DNA from 2 places in the Streptomyces sp. L2 genome. Region 2 is predicted to be linked to the other one. Evidence: riboswitches for the same ligand, from Rfam matches in the RefSeq annotation. Region 2 holds a riboswitch; the other holds the start of a gene.
The links. Region 2 has a riboswitch for cobalamin ahead of DBP14_RS15945 (HoxN/HupN/NixA family nickel/cobalt transporter). Riboswitches for the same ligand answer to the same signal wherever they lie in the genome.
Positions count from the first base shown of each region.

Region 1: it holds a riboswitch for cobalamin, as region 2 does, so the genes downstream of both, DBP14_RS04755 ((2Fe-2S) ferredoxin domain-containing protein) here and DBP14_RS15945 (HoxN/HupN/NixA family nickel/cobalt transporter) in region 2, are expected to answer to the same signal.

Region 1 is NZ_QBDT01000001.1:1,100,361-1,107,734, reverse strand. It holds gene DBP14_RS04765 (HSP90 family protein) at 1-1,015, shown strand, start outside; gene DBP14_RS04760 (hypothetical protein) at 1,018-3,966, shown strand; cobalamin riboswitch at 4,610-4,732, shown strand; gene DBP14_RS04755 ((2Fe-2S) ferredoxin domain-containing protein) at 4,850-5,191, shown strand; gene DBP14_RS04750 (enoyl-CoA hydratase/isomerase family protein) at 5,287-6,342, shown strand; gene DBP14_RS04745 (peptidylprolyl isomerase) at 6,447-7,181, shown strand; partial or broken gene DBP14_RS04740 (beta-eliminating lyase-related protein) at 7,304-7,374, opposite strand, start outside.
Region 2 is NZ_QBDT01000001.1:3,647,905-3,655,278, reverse strand. It holds gene DBP14_RS15945 (HoxN/HupN/NixA family nickel/cobalt transporter) at 1-1,088, opposite strand, end outside; cobalamin riboswitch at 1,117-1,317, opposite strand; gene DBP14_RS15940 (metalloregulator ArsR/SmtB family transcription factor) at 1,396-1,740, shown strand; gene DBP14_RS15935 (glycoside hydrolase family 13 protein) at 2,138-3,784, shown strand; gene DBP14_RS15930 (DUF4142 domain-containing protein) at 3,808-4,566, opposite strand; gene DBP14_RS15925 (DUF6445 family protein) at 4,854-5,546, shown strand; gene DBP14_RS15920 (RNA polymerase sigma-70 factor) at 5,595-6,473, shown strand; gene DBP14_RS15915 (DUF4328 domain-containing protein) at 6,556-7,251, shown strand; gene DBP14_RS15910 (2'-5' RNA ligase family protein) at 7,267-7,374, opposite strand, start outside.

The DNA.
Region 1 (7,374 bases), 2.5 Mb from region 2:
GGCCGGCCGGCGCCACGGGCACCGTGTGCACGTCAAGGGCATGCTGCTGTCCGAGCAGGCAGAGGAGATCCTGCCCGAGTGGGCGTTCTTCGTCCGCTGCGTCGTCGACGCCGAGAGCCTGCGCCCGACGGCGTCCCGCGAGTCCCTGTACGAGGACGACACCCTCGCCGCCGTCCGCGACGCCCTCGCCGAGCGGCTGCGCGCGTGGATCGCCCGTACCGCCGCCAGCGACCCGGACCTGCTCGCCCGATTCCTGCACGCCCACCACCTGGCCGTGAAGTCCCTCGCCGTGCACGACGACGAGATCCTGCGGATGCTGCTGCCCTGGCTGCCGTTCGAGACCACCGACGGGCACTGCACCCTCGACGAGTTCGCCCGCACCCACCGCACCGTGCTCGTCACCTCCAGCGTGGAGGAGTTCCGGCAGGTCGCCGCGATCGCCTCGGCCGCCGGGCTCGGCGTCGTCAACGGCGGCTACACCTACGACCGCGAACTGGTCCACCGGCTCCCGGAGATCAGGCCCGAGGCGACCGTCGCCGACCTCGACCCGGCCACCCTCACCGCGCACCTCGACCCCGTCGACCGGGAGACGGAACTGGCCGCCGCGGCCTACCTCGCCCGGGCCCGCGACGCGCTCGCCGTCTTCGACTGCGACGTCGCGCTGCGCACCTTCCAGCCCGCCTCCGCACCCGCCCTCCTGGTCGACAGCCGCGAGGCCCGGCACGAGCGCACCCGCTCCCAGCTCGCCCGCGAGCAGGAGGGCGGCCTCTGGGGCGACATCCTCGGCGCCCTCCGCCAGGAGGCCCCCCGCGCCCAGCTGATCCTCAACCGGCTCAACCCGCTGGTCCGCACCGCCGTCGCCATCGACGAGCCCGAACTGGCCCGGACCAGCGCCGAAGCCCTCTACGGGCAGGCGGCGCTGCTGTCGCGGCGCCCCCTCCGGCCCGCCGAGTCGAGCCTCATCAACCGCTCCTTCCTCGACCTCCTCGCCCACGCCCTCCGCAAGGACAGCTGACGATGCCGACCGCACCCCATCCCCAGACCACCGACGAGCTGTACCAGGCGCTCCAGGAGAACGACCGGCGCCCCTACGGCCGTACCCGCACCGTCACCGCCGAGGAACTCGCCGAGGCCGCCGAGCAGTTCGCCGAGCCCCGCCCGCTCGTGCACGCCCTCCTCGAACTGCAGGAGGCGTACACCTACGGCTCCGAACCACGTAAGTCACCCGTCGTCTTCGCCCGGCTGCTCACCCTCTTCGACGAGCAGCCCGACGTCTTCGACGAGCGGCTGCGCCACACCCTGTTCTGGCGGTTCAAGTGGGTCGCCAACGCCCTGCGCGCGCTGCCCGAGATCCCGCTGGCCAGCCTGCGCCAGTGGCTGACGGAGATGCGTGACCGCTACGAGAAGGCCGGCCTCGGCCTCCAGCCCTACTACGGGCAGGCGTACCAGCTCGCCGCCCACGTGGGCGAGGACACCGCCCTCGCCTACGAGCTGTGGGCGGGCCGCGCCCGCACCCGGCTCAGCGACTGCGAGGCCTGCGAGACCTGCGAACGCGCCCTTCACCACCTCGCGGCCGGCGACGACCGGCGGGCGCTGGCCGCCTGGGAGCCCGTCCTGGCCGGCAAGGAGTCCTGCCAGGAGGAACCCGCCCGCTCCGTGTCGTACGCGCTGCTGCCCCTGCTGCGCACCGGCCGCGCCGACCGCGCCCGCGAACTGCACCTGGCCGGCTACCGCGCCTGCCGCCGCAACCCCTCGATGCCCGGAGAGGTGGGCCGGCACCTGGAGTTCTGCGCGCTGACCGGCAACGAGGCACGCGGTCTGGAACTGCTCGCCGAGAACCGCAACCTGTTCGAGGAGGTCGACTCGCCGCGCGACCTGCTCGACTTCCTCACCGGCGTCGAGGTCCTCCTCCAGCGCGTCGAAACCCTCGGCCACGGCGCGCTGCCCGCCGCCGGATACCCGGGCCGCGCCTGGACGGTGGCCGCCCTGCGCGCCGAGGTGCGCGGCCGCGCCGACGACCTCGCCGCCCGTTTCGACGCCCGCAACGGCACCACCGCACACGCCGACCGCCGCCGGGACCGCCTCGACCGTGCCCCGCTCCTGGACACCCTCGAACTGACCCTGCGCACCCGCGCCCTCGACGACGTCACCCCGGACGTCACGGCCGCACCGGTCGCCGCGCCCACCGCCCGCGCGGCAGCCGCCGTACCCGAGGCACTGCCCGAACTCGTCCTCCGGGCCCGCGCCCTGGACGCCGAGGGACATCCGGACGCCACGGCCTGCTGGGCGCGGCTGCGCACGCTCCTCGCCGCCGCCGACTACACCCACCCCGACGACCCGGCCGTCGGCCCGCTCGCCCGGCTCCGCGCGGACCTGCTGGCCGACGAGGCGAGCCGGGCCGGCGAGAAGGACGAGTTCGCCGCGGCGGCGGACCTCCAGGAGCAGGCCGCCGCCCTGTACGACGAGACCGGCGCGGCCGGTGACGCGGCGGTCGCCCGCGCCTGCGCCGCCTTCGCCGCCGCCGAGCTCACCGGGCAGGGCCCCGGCACGGCCGAGGAGCAGGCCGCAGCGCTCACCGAGGCCCACGCGGCTGTCACCCGCCTCCAAGAGGAGACGCCGGACCTGGCCCCGTACCAGGAGGCCCGGCTGCTGCGGCTCCGGGCGACCGCGCTCGGCCTGCGCCTGCAGACCACGCGGAGCGAGGAGCACATCGCGCCGGCCCGCGCCGAGGTAGACGCGCTGCACGCGTTCGCCACCCGGCACGCCATAGCCGGACAGATCTCCGGCGCCCTGATGCTGCGGGCCGGCACGCACGCCATCTCCGGCGACCTGCCCGCCGCCGTCACCGAGATCGACGCACTCCTCGACCGGCTCAGGGCCGACGGCCCCGCCTGGCACCTGCCCCGCACCCTCGGACTGCGCGCCCGCTTCCGGCTCGGCCTCCGCGACGCCGAGGCCGCCCACGCCGACCTGACCGAGAGCCTCCGCCTCGCCGCCGACTGGCCGGCCGACGCCGTCGGCACCGCCCGCCTCCACGGCGACCTGGCCGAGACCGCCATGCGCCTGGGCCGCCCCGACGAGGCACTGCGCCACCTGACGCGCTCGGCCGAACTGGGCCTGCGCCACGGCAGCCGTACGGAGGCGTTCTGCGCCTACAGCAACGCGGCCCAGCTCACTCTCGACCTCGGCCGCGTCGAGGACTGCATCGCGCTGCTCGACTCCCTCCTCGCCGAACCCGACGTCACCGCGGGAGAACTGGACGACCGACTCGTCGCCCAACTGCGCCTGACCCGCGCCCGCGCCCTGCACGAGGGCGAGGACCTGAAGGCCGCCACCGCGGAGTTCGTCGCCCTCGCGGCCGAGTCGGCCGCCTGGGCCGACGACCCCGGTAGCCATGCCATGATCGCCGCGGAGACGGCCGTACTCCTCGGCGAATCAGGCGAGTTCGACCGGGCCCGCGAGGCCGCCGACCAGGCCCTCGCCGCCCACGCCGAGGCCCCGCGCTACGAGCAGCTCAGCAGCTGCCTGCGGGAACTCGCCCGCCTCCAGGCTCAGCGGGAGGGCGCCGACGGCCTCACCCACGCCCTCGCGTACCTCGCCCACGCAGGCCGGGTCGCCGACGAGGCCCGCGAGGCCGGCTATGAGCCCCGCGGCCGCTCCCTGGACACCGCGCTGGCCTACGAGCACGGTCGGGTCAACGCCTACGCCGGCGCCTACGACGACGCCCTCACCGCCCTGGACAAGGCCCTCACCCTGCTCGGCGAGCCCGGACCGGACGAGGAGCGGGCCGGCGAGTGGGCCGAGTGCGTCCGCCTCGCCGGCGCGGTCGAGGGCGTCTACCTGGAACGCCCGGCCCCCGCCCTCACCCGCCTCGACGCGGCCATCTCCCACCTGACCGCCCTCGGCTACACGGAGGAGACCGAACCGCTGACCTCCCTGGCGGCGCGCCTGCGCGACGAGGAGTGAGGGCGCCGGCCGTCAGACACGGCCGGGCGGAGCCGCTGAACGGGCCGGGCCGGCGGCCAAGTTGGGCGGGCGGAGCCGCCGTACCGGCTGGCCCGGCGGCTAAGTTGGGCGGGCGGGGCGGCTGAATCGGCTGGGCGGGGCCGCTGAACCGGCCGGTCTGAGCCCGCGAGCCGGCCGATCGGAGTCCGCGAGCCGGCCGGGCGCTGAACCAGTCGGCCGGATCCCGTGAACCGGCTGGGCGGGGCCGCTGAACCGGCCGGTCTGAGCCCGCGAGCCGGCCGATCGGAGTCCGCGAGCCGGCCGGGCGCTGAACCAGTCGGCCGGATCCCGTGAACCGGCTGGCCGGCGGCCGCGGACCGGCCGGGCGCAACCGGCGAGCCGGCCGGTCAGAGCCCGCGAGCCGGCCGGCCGCAGTCCGCGAGTCGGCTGGCCGGAGTCCGCGAGCCGGCAGGGCGAGCCGCTGAACCGGCCGGCCGGAGTCCGCGAACCAGCCGGCCGAACCGTCCGGTACACCGTCCGAACCGTCCGGTACACCGGCCGAAGCATCCCGTGCACCGGCCGAACCGACCCGTGCACCGGCCGGATGAGGGGCTCGCTCCCTCCCGATGAGATGATGACCGGTGACAACAGGCGACGGCGGTCCGAGGAAGCCGGTGGGAATCCGGCGCGGTCCCGCCACTGTGACCGGTGAGCGAGTTCCGGCAGGCCACCGCCCCGACCGGGGTGGGAAGGCGGGGCGAGCGGCGACCCGGGAGCCAGGAGACTCACGCGGTCGCCTCCTCGACCGACCCCGGGGCGGATCTCCCCGGGAGGGGAGTGGTGTGCCGTGCCGGAGAAGCCGTGGGAAGAGCCGCCGGGCGGGGCCGCGGTGGTGGATGAACCGGTGCCGTGCCGGGTCGTCGTGTGCCGGGACTGCTGCTGCGGGAGCCCCAAGGTGACCGGGGTGGACCACGCCGCTCAGACCGCGCGGCTGCGGGCGGCGGTGCCGGTGCGCGTCTCCGACTGCCTCGACGTGTGCGACCAGGCCAACGTCATGGTCGTACAGCCTTCCGCGAGGGGCCGGGCCGCCGGCGCGCGGCCGGTCTGGCTCGGTCTCGTCAACGACGCGGACGCGACCGAGGACATCGTCGCCTGGGTGCGGGCCGGCGGCCCGGGCGTGGCACCCCTGCCGGACATCCTCGACCTGTACGCCTTCACCCCGCCGCGCCGCACGGTGAACCCCTGAGGCTCACGCGACTGCCCGCGCGTCCACCAGACCCTGGAAGGAACCGACGAGATCATGCGTGTCATCGTGGCCCGGAACCTGACGGAGGTGTCGTGATGAGCGCCGCCGGGGAACCCGTCCTGCTCCGCACCACCGGCCGGGTCGCCCGCATCACCCTCAACCGGCCCAGGGCCCTCAACGCCCTCGACCACGAGATGGTCCGACGCGTCGACGCGGCGCTGACCGCGTGGGAACACGACCCGGCCGTGGAGGCCGTGGTCGTCACGGGTGCGGGGGAGCGCGGCCTGTGCGCGGGCGGCGACATCCGTGCCGTGCACGACGACGCCCGCGACGGCGACGGCGCCGCCTCGGCGGCGTTCTGGCGCGACGAGTACCGCCTCAACGCCCGCATCGCCCGCTACCCCAAGCCGTACGTGGCCGTCATGGACGGGATCGTGATGGGCGGCGGGGTCGGCATCTCCGCGCACGGCGACGTCCGGGTCGTCACCGAACGGTCGCGGATCGCCATGCCGGAAACCGGCATCGGCTTCGTCCCGGACGTCGGCGGCACCCACCTGCTCGCCCTGGCCCCCGGCGAACTGGGCACGCACCTGGCGCTGACCGGCGCGCGGATCGGCGCCGCCGACGCCCTGCTCTGCGGTCTCGCCGACCACTACCTGCCGTCCACCGCCCTGGACGCCTTCCTGGACGACCTCGCCGACCGTCCCGTACCCGACGCACTGGCCGGCCACGTGCAGCCGCCGCCGCGAGGGGAGTTGGCGGACCGGCGCGAGTGGATCGACGCCTGCTACGCCGCCGGCACGGTCGAGGAGATCGTCGGCCGGCTCCTCGCGTACGACGACCCGGCCGCCAAGGAAGCCGCCGAAACCCTGCTCACCCGCTCACCCACGTCCCTCAAGGTCACCCTCGCCGCCCTGCGCCGCGCCCGGGGTCTCGGCTCGCTGGAGCGCGTCCTCGACCAGGAGTACCGCGTCTCCTGCGCCGCACTGCGCAGCCCCGACCTGGTGGAGGGCATCCGCGCCCAGATCATCGACAAGGACCGGAACCCGCGCTGGTCGCCGCCCACCCTGGCCGAGGTGACCGACGCGGACGTCGAACGCTTCTTCGCTCCGCTCGGCGAGCACGAACTCGGCCTCGCGGAATCCGGCTAGCCGATGGGGCGGATGTGGCCGGTGGGCGGGTATTCGCCCGCCGGGCCGCGCCCTAGACTGCGACCGCTCCGAAATCTGACGATCTTCTGGAGGGTGTGCAGGATATGAACCGAGCTCTCATGACCGCGTTGGCGACAGCGGCGCTGGTCGCGTCCGGGGGCGGCACCACCGCCTCCGCCACCTCTTCCGACGCCCCGCCGCGCACCACGCACGGTCCCTGCCAGTACACCCGGACCCCGGACGAGCCCGCGGCGCGCCCCGTCCCCCTGCCGCCGGACCCGCGGCACACGCCCGCACACGGCACGGTCGGCGTGGCCGTCCCGACCAGCCAGGGCCCGCTCCCGCTGCGTCTGGACCGCGCGGAGGCGCCGTGCACGGTCCAGAGCTTCCTGCACCTGGCACGGCACCGGTTCTACGACCGTACGGTGTGCCACCGGCTGACGTCGTACCCGACGCTGAAGGTCCTGCAGTGCGGCGACCCGACCGGCACCGGCGAGGGCGGCCCCGGATACAAGTACAAGGACGAACTGCCGGTGGACCTGCCGCCGGCACCCAACGACCCGACCGGCGTCCGCCGCCTCTACGGCCGCGGCCTGCTGGCGATGGCCAACGCCGGTCCGGACACGAACGGTTCGCAGTTCTTCGTCGTCTACGGCGACTCCTCGCTCCGCCCGGACTACACGGTCTTCGGCACCGTCGGCGCCGCCGGCCTGAAGACCCTCGACAAGATCGCCGCCGGCGGCGTCGAACCGACCACCGACGACCCGGCGCCCGTCGACGGCACACCCGCCCTGCGGACCGAACTGCTCAAGGTCCGCCAGTCCCACCACAGGCACTGACGACCCACGGCGCGGCCGGGCAGGGGGGACTCCCTACCCGGCCGCGCGGCCGCGACGCCCTCCACCGGGCCGAACAGCGCTACTTCGTCGTGCCGTTCGCGGGACCTCGCCGGCCTGCTGGCCCAGGTGTAGAAGCGGAACCGCTTCTGGAGGCGCTCGGTGACGGCCGGCGGCAGGACGGCGAAGATCTGGT
Region 2 (7,374 bases):
CAGTAGGAGAGGGCGAGGGCCCAGACGACCACGAACAGGCCGACGATGATGTAGCCGACGCTGTCCAGGTTCAGGCCCGCGATCCAGGTGGTGACGGTGTCGCTGAGGGCGAACTTGTCGTGCAGGACGCCGACCAGTTCGATCGTGCCGATGAAGAAGGCGACCGCGATGGACAGGCCGGTGATGGTGAGGTTGTAGAACACCTTGCGGACGGGGTTGGAGAACGCCCACTGGTAGGCGAAGTTCATGAACGTGCCGTCCAGCGTGTCGAACAGGCTCATGCCGGCCGCGAAGAGGAGCGGCAGGCACAGCACCGCGTACCACGGCAGTCCCGCCGCCGCGCCCGAGCCCGCCATCACCATGAGCGTGACCTCGGTGGCCGTGTCGAAGCCGAGGCCGAACAGGAAGCCCAGCGGGTACATCTGGCCGGGCCGGGACACGGACTTGGTGAGCCGGCCCAGCAGCCGGTTCATGAACCCCCGTGAGTCCAGGTGCTGTTCGAGTTCCTTCTCGTCGTACGTCCCCGCCCGCATCGCCCGGAACACGCGCAGGATGCCGACCAGGGCGATCAGGTTGAGCGCGGCGATGAGATAGAGGAACCCGCCGGAGATCGTCGTACCGAGGAACCCGAGCACCTGGTGGGTGGTGGAGTGCTCGTCGGTCACCTTGCCGGCCAGCGAGGTGCCGCCCGCGATCAGCAGGGCGAGCAGCACGACCACGCTGGAGTGGCCGAGCGCGAACCAGAAGCCGACCGACACCGGCCGCTTGCCGTCGGCCATCAGCTTGCGGGTGGTGTTGTCGATCGCGGCGATGTGATCGGCGTCGAAGGCGTGCCGCATGCCGAGGGTGTAGGCGGTGACGCCGAGGCCGATGCCGAAGACCTCGTGGCCGACCTGGTAGTGCTGCGGGGCGACCAGCAGGAACAGCACGCCGAACGCGACGACGTGCAGGGCGGCGATGACGGCCAGCAGCCCCGCCGTGCGGTAGGTGTCCTCCCGCCGCCACTTGAAGGTGTTCGGCCCGGGGGCGTCCGGTCCGGTCGAACTGGGCTTCACGGCCGTACCGCGGGCAGGGTCGGGCAGGGTCATCCGGTTCACGCTCCAGCACCTCGTGGATCACTTCGTGAGCTGCCGTGGCCGGTCTCCTGGCTGACGGGTCGCGCGTTCGCCGTCCCTGCCTTCCCGGTCGTACGACCAGTGGCCCGGCGGGTGCCGGACGGGACGAGAACTCCCCGATCACAGTGGCGAGGGCCGCGTCGGCATGGACCCCTGAGGGGCCGTCACCGACTTCCCGAACACCACGGCGTGCCTACGGTAGAGGTGCGGACCGGTGCCTGCATAGCTGCATACCTGGGCAGGTATTCAAGATCACATCGCGGCCTGCGAAGATGTCGGCATGCATCTCGTGCCTGCCGACCGAGCGGACCGTCGCACCATCGACGGTCACCGGGTGTGCGAGGCGATCGCCGCCATCGGCGACGCGGGTCACGTTCGCACCTGGGCCGACCGCTTCTCCCTGCTCGCCGACCCCAACCGGCTGGCCCTCCTGCTCGCCCTGCACCGCACGGGCCCGCTCGCCGTCTCCGACCTCGCCATCGCCACGGGCATGAACGACCCCGCCGTCTCCCAGGCCCTCCGCCTCCTCCGCGCCGCCGGCGCGGTAACAGGCGAAAAGGAGGGCCGCGTGGTCCGCTACCGCCTGGTCGACGAGGAACTGGCAGCGGTACTCCAACACTGCTGACCCCGCCCGGCCGCCGACCGCCAAGCTCCCCTTCCGCCCCACCGAGCCGACCGCCAAGCTCCCCTTCCGCCCCACCGAGCCGACCGCCGGGTTCCCCTTCCGCCCCTCCGAGTCGACCGCCGGGCCCCCATCCGCCCCACCGAGTCGACCGCCAAGCTCCCCTTCCGCCCCACCGAGCCGACCGCCGGGCCCCCATCCGCCCACCGAGCCGGGCCTCGATGGCTACTTCTCGACCCAGCGAGTCGGGTGGTGGGTGGGCGAGGTCGGGGGGTTCGGGGGGCGGAGCCCCCTGAGTGGACCACCGCAGCGCCGCCGCACAACCACAACCCCGGCCCACTGGTCCCCGCGCCCCCCACCCCCGTGTTCCCTTTCCGGGCAATGTGGACAGAGTCCAGGTATGGCAGACCTCTCCTCCCGCGACCCCGACTGGTGGCGCCAGGCAGTCATCTACCAGGTGTACCCCCGCAGCTTCGCCGACGCCGACGGCGACGGACTCGGCGACCTCCAAGGCATCACCGCCCACCTCGACCACCTCGCCACCCTCGGCGTCGACGCCCTCTGGCTCAGCCCCTTCTACCCCTCCGAACTCGCCGACGGCGGCTACGACGTCGCCGACCACCGCGACGTCGACCCCCGCCTCGGAACCCTGGACGACTTCGACGCCCTCGCCGCCGAGGCCCACCGCCTGGGCCTGAAGGTCGTCGTCGACCTCGTCCCCAACCACACCTCGCACCAGCACGCCTGGTTCCAGGAGGCCCTGCGCTCCGCCCCCGGCTCCCCCGCCCGCGACCGCTACGTCTTCCGCCCCGGCCGCGGCCCGCACGGCGAACTCCCGCCCACTGACTGGCAGTCCGTGTTCGGTGGCACCGCCTGGCACCGCGTCCCCGACGGCGAGTGGTACCTCCACCTCTTCGCCCCCGAGCAGCCCGACCTCAACTGGGACAACGAGGAGGTCCGCGCCGACTTCCGCACCACTCTCCGCTTCTGGTCCGACCGAGGCGTGGACGGCTTCCGCGTCGACGTCGCCCACGGCCTCGCCAAGGACCTCACGGAGCCACTCCGCGACACCGGCGACATCGGCGTCACCGGCGAGGACGCCCTGCCCCGGGTCCCGCCCGGCACCCACCCCCACTGGGACCGGGACGAGGTCCACGAGATCTACCGCGACTGGCGCCGCGTCTTCGACGCCTACACCCCGCCACGCACCGCCGTCGCCGAGGCCTGGGTGCCGGACGCCCGCCGCGCCCTGTACGCCCGCCCCGACGAACTCGGCCAGGCCTTCAACTTCGAGTACCTGCAAGCCGGCTGGGACGCGGACGAACTGCGCGAGGTCATCGGCCGCTCCCTCGCCACCGCCCGCGCCGCCGGCGCCTCGGCGACCTGGGTGCTGTCCAACCACGACGTCGTCCGGCACGCCACTCGCCTGCTGCTCCCGCCCGGCACCGACACCGACGCCTGGCTGCTGTCCGGCGGCCACGCACCGGCCGTCGACCAGGAGGCCGGCCTGCGCCGGGCCCGCGCGGCCACGCTGCTGATGCTGGCGCTGCCGGGATCGTCGTACGTCTACCAGGGCGAGGAACTCGGCCTGCCCGAGGTCGCCGACCTGCCCACCGAGGTCCTCCAGGACCCCATCTGGGAGCAGACCGGGCACGTCCGCAAGGGCCGCGACGGCTGCCGGGTGCCGCTGCCGTGGACGACGACCGGACCGTCGTACGGCTTCGGCGCCCGGGCCGCCTGGCTGCCGCAGCCGGCGTCGTTCGCGTCGTACGCCGTCGAGGCACAGGCCGGTACCGAGGGCTCCACGCTGGAGCTGTACCGCACCGCCCTGCGCCTGCGCCGCAAGCTGCTCCAGGGCGAGACGCTGACCTGGACGCCCGGGGCGCCGGCCGGGGTCCTGGACTTCGCCCGCACCGACGCCTGGCGCTGCGTCACCAACCTCACCGCCGCGCCCGTACCCCTGCCGCCGGGCGAGGTCCTGCTGGCCAGCACCCCGCTCCCGGAGACCGGACTGCTCCCGCCGGACACCACCGTCTGGCTGGACTGATCGGCGGTCGGATCAGGGGCCGGCTAACCCGCCGTCGGGTCCGGGGCCGGCCCCGGCGCGTTGCCCCGGTCCTTGCTGTCCCCGCTGTCGGTGATGCCGTTCAGGTCCAGCGGCGTGGACGTCGCGTTCGGCGGCGGGGTGAGGATCACCTCGGGCTGGCCGGCGGGCGGGGGCGGCGGGGTCAGGTCGGCCTGGGGCAGCTTCGGCGGGGTGGTCTGCTGGAAGAGGGTCTGGTCGAAGTCGATCAGACCCGTCCGCTCCATCACCGTGATGTGGTCCAGCACGGTGTCGTTGGTCTGGTCGGCGAGCGCCCGCACCAGCGAGTTCTTGGTGGTGGAGCGGATCTTCGCGATGGTGTTGAAGATCGAGCCGTGCGTCATGCGCAGGATGTTGGCGAAGTCCACGTCGAACTGTCTGCCCTGGTCGGACTTGAGCGTCTGCAAAAACCCTTCCTGCTGGGGGCTCGCCACGTTGGGCAGCGTGATGTTCAGCATCGGCGCGATCTTGCGGCAGGAGGCGTCCAGCGCGGCATGGCCGTCGATGAGGTGCTTGCTCGCGGTGACGACTCCCTTGGTGGTGCCCTTCTGGAGTCCCAGCTGCCCCACCGGGTACTCCCACAGCCCAGCCGCCCGCACCTTCACCACGAAGTCCCGGTCGCCCTCGGTCAGCGGCCCCCACTGGGTGTTGGCGATGATCCGGGTGGACTGGCTGGTCACCTGGTTCAGGCCGAGCATGCCGGGATAGACGAGCGCGGCGAGGGTGAGGGCCATCGCACCCCCCACGAAAAAGGTTCCCGTCGCGTTCCGCGAAAAGCGCACCGTGCCTCCTGCCCGGCCATGGATCCGCCCAGCGGGCGGTGAGGACACCCAGCAGTACGGACGCGGGAGCCGTTCGTATCTGTCGCGCACCGAAAATTCCGGGAGCTTCCCGTGCCCCTCCGGCGACCTGGGCGGATCGCCGGTAACGCCCGCCTTGCCCGGCCCCCGTTGGGCAAACGTTGACCTTCCCCAGGGAGAGTTGACCATTTCCCGGCCGAACCCAGGAAGAACCCAGGCCTAGATTCGGCCGTATGCCCCCCCAGCCCCAGCCCAGGATGCCCGCCGCGCTGCCCGTCCTGCCCTACCGCAAGCCCACCAAGGGCCGCGACTACTGGGTGCTGGACGACGTCCTGCCCGACGTGGACGCCGTACGGGAGCGGTGCCTGGCCAAGGACGACTGGGTGAAGGGGTACCCGTACACCTCGGAGACCTGGCCGGGCCTGCGCGCCATGCCCGGCCTGGAACCCGCGGAACTGGCCCGTATCGAGCGGCTGGTGAGGAAGGCGACCGGGGCGAAGGAGCTGTGGGTGCAGCAGGCGCCCGGCGGCGGCACCCTCAACCACAACTGCGTCCAGGTCGTCGGCGAGGGCGAGGGCGAGAGCCAGCCGCGCCCGCACACCGACTCGCGCGCGCTGTGCCGGTACGCGGCCGTGCTGTACCTCAACCCGGCCGTCCCGAAGGACTGCGGCACCAGCTTCTTCCGCCAGTCCCTGCCGGGTGGCCGGCTCGGCGGCAACGTCGTCCAGGCCCCGCACAACAACCTCGTCGAGGCCCTCGGCACCCGCTTCGTGGCGCCGGACGCCTTCGAGGAGGACGTCCGTGTCCCCCACAAGTACAACCGCCTCCTCCTCTACAACGCCAACCTCGTGCACAGCGCGACGGGCTACTCCGGTACGACGCTGGAGGAGAAGCGGATGACGGCGGTCTTCTTCTGGATGGCCTGACGGTGCGGTGACCTGGCCGGAGCCGCGGCGCTCTGGCAGGTTGCTCCCATGGACCACGACCAGGCGGACCCGTACTTCTCCCACCGGCGGCTGCTGTTCGCGACCGCCTACCGGATGCTCGGGAGCGTGACGGACACCGAGGACGTCCTCCAGGACACCTGGCTCACCTGGCACGCCGCCGACCGCACCACCATCCGCAGCCCCCGCGCCTACCTGGTCCGCACGGTCACCAACCTCTGCCTCAACCGCCTCACCTCCGCGCGCGCCACCCGCGAGCACTACGTCGGCCCCTGGCTCCCCGAACCCCTCCTGACCTCCCCCGACGCGGCCGAGGACACGGAGCTGGCGGACAGCGTGTCGACGGCGATGCTCGTCGTCCTGGAGACGCTCGCCCCGGTCGAACGGGCGGTGTTCGTGCTCCGCGAGGTCTTCGGCTTCTCCCACGCGGAGATCGCCGGCTTCCTGGACCGCCCCGAGCCCGCCGTCCGCCAGATCGCCCACCGGGCCCGCTCCCACGTCCGCTCCCGCCGCCCCCGCTACGACACCGACCCCGGGCGGCGCGCCCGCGTCACCGACCGCTTCATCGAGGCGTGCGCGGGCGGCGACCTCAACGCGGTACTGGAACTCCTCGCCCCCGACGTCACCGTCTGGGCCGACGGCGGCGGCAAGGTCAGCGCCGCCCGCCGGCCCGTCCACGGCCCCGACCGCGTGGCGCGGTGGATCCTCGGCATCCTGACCAAGCCGCAGATGACGGGCGTCGCCTTCGAGCCCGCCCAAATCAACGGCGAGCCGTCCCTCCTCCTCACCGCCTCCGGCACCCCGGCGGGAGCCCTCACCTACGACCTCACGGAGGCGGGCATCACCACCATCCGCCTCCAGGTCAACCCGGACAAACTGCGGGGCCTGCGGCCGGCGGGGCTGTCGTAGCCATGCCGTAGTCATGCCTCAGCCATGCCTCACGGCCGGGTCACCTGGCCCCGGCACACCGCCATACGCCAGGATGATCCGCGTGAATGATCAGATAGCGCGGTCCCTGCTGCGGCCCACCCGTTCGGCCGGGCGGATGGCCGTCGGCACCCTGCTGCTCGCCGCACTCGGCTACCTGCTGCGGGCGGTGTGGGAGATCAGGCTCGCCGCCGCCGGCGAACCGCCCTCCGGCCCCCCGGACCAGGGCGACGGCGTGCACCGCCCCCTCACCGCGCTGGAGAACTCCTACCACTTCGTCACCACCGTGGCCGGGGTCCTGACCGCGATCTGCGCGATCTGCTTCCTGGCCTGGCTCCGCCGCGTCCGCGAGAACGCCGCCGACCTCTCGGGCCGCCCCCCGAAGTACGCCGGCGTCTGGGTCTACCTCGGCTGGATCGTCCCGGTCGTCAACCTCTGGTTCCCGCGCGGCATCATCGCCGACGCGTACCGCACCACCGCCCCCGGCCGCCGCCTCCCCGCCTCCGTCACCATCTGGTGGACCCTGTGGCTGCTCAGCCTCCTCACCGGCATCGGCCTCCTCCACCCCGCCTCCACCGACGACACGATCGCCCGCGCCTACACCTCGATCTGGCCCCTCCTCACCTCGGACGCCCTCATCATCGGCGCGGCGGTGACGGGCGCCCTGGCGGTACGGGCGGTGACCTCGGCGCAACTGGCCCGCCTGGCCGGGGACGAGGCCGCGACACCGCGCGAGCGGACCGGGGCCCTGCGGGATTGAGCCTCTCACTCTGTGTCAGCCCAGCGGCACGGTGGCGAACGTCTCCCACTCGTACATCTGGTTGTCGCGGTGCAACACGATCAGCTCGGCACTGGTGCACCTGGCCTTCGTGGGCGGGAACTC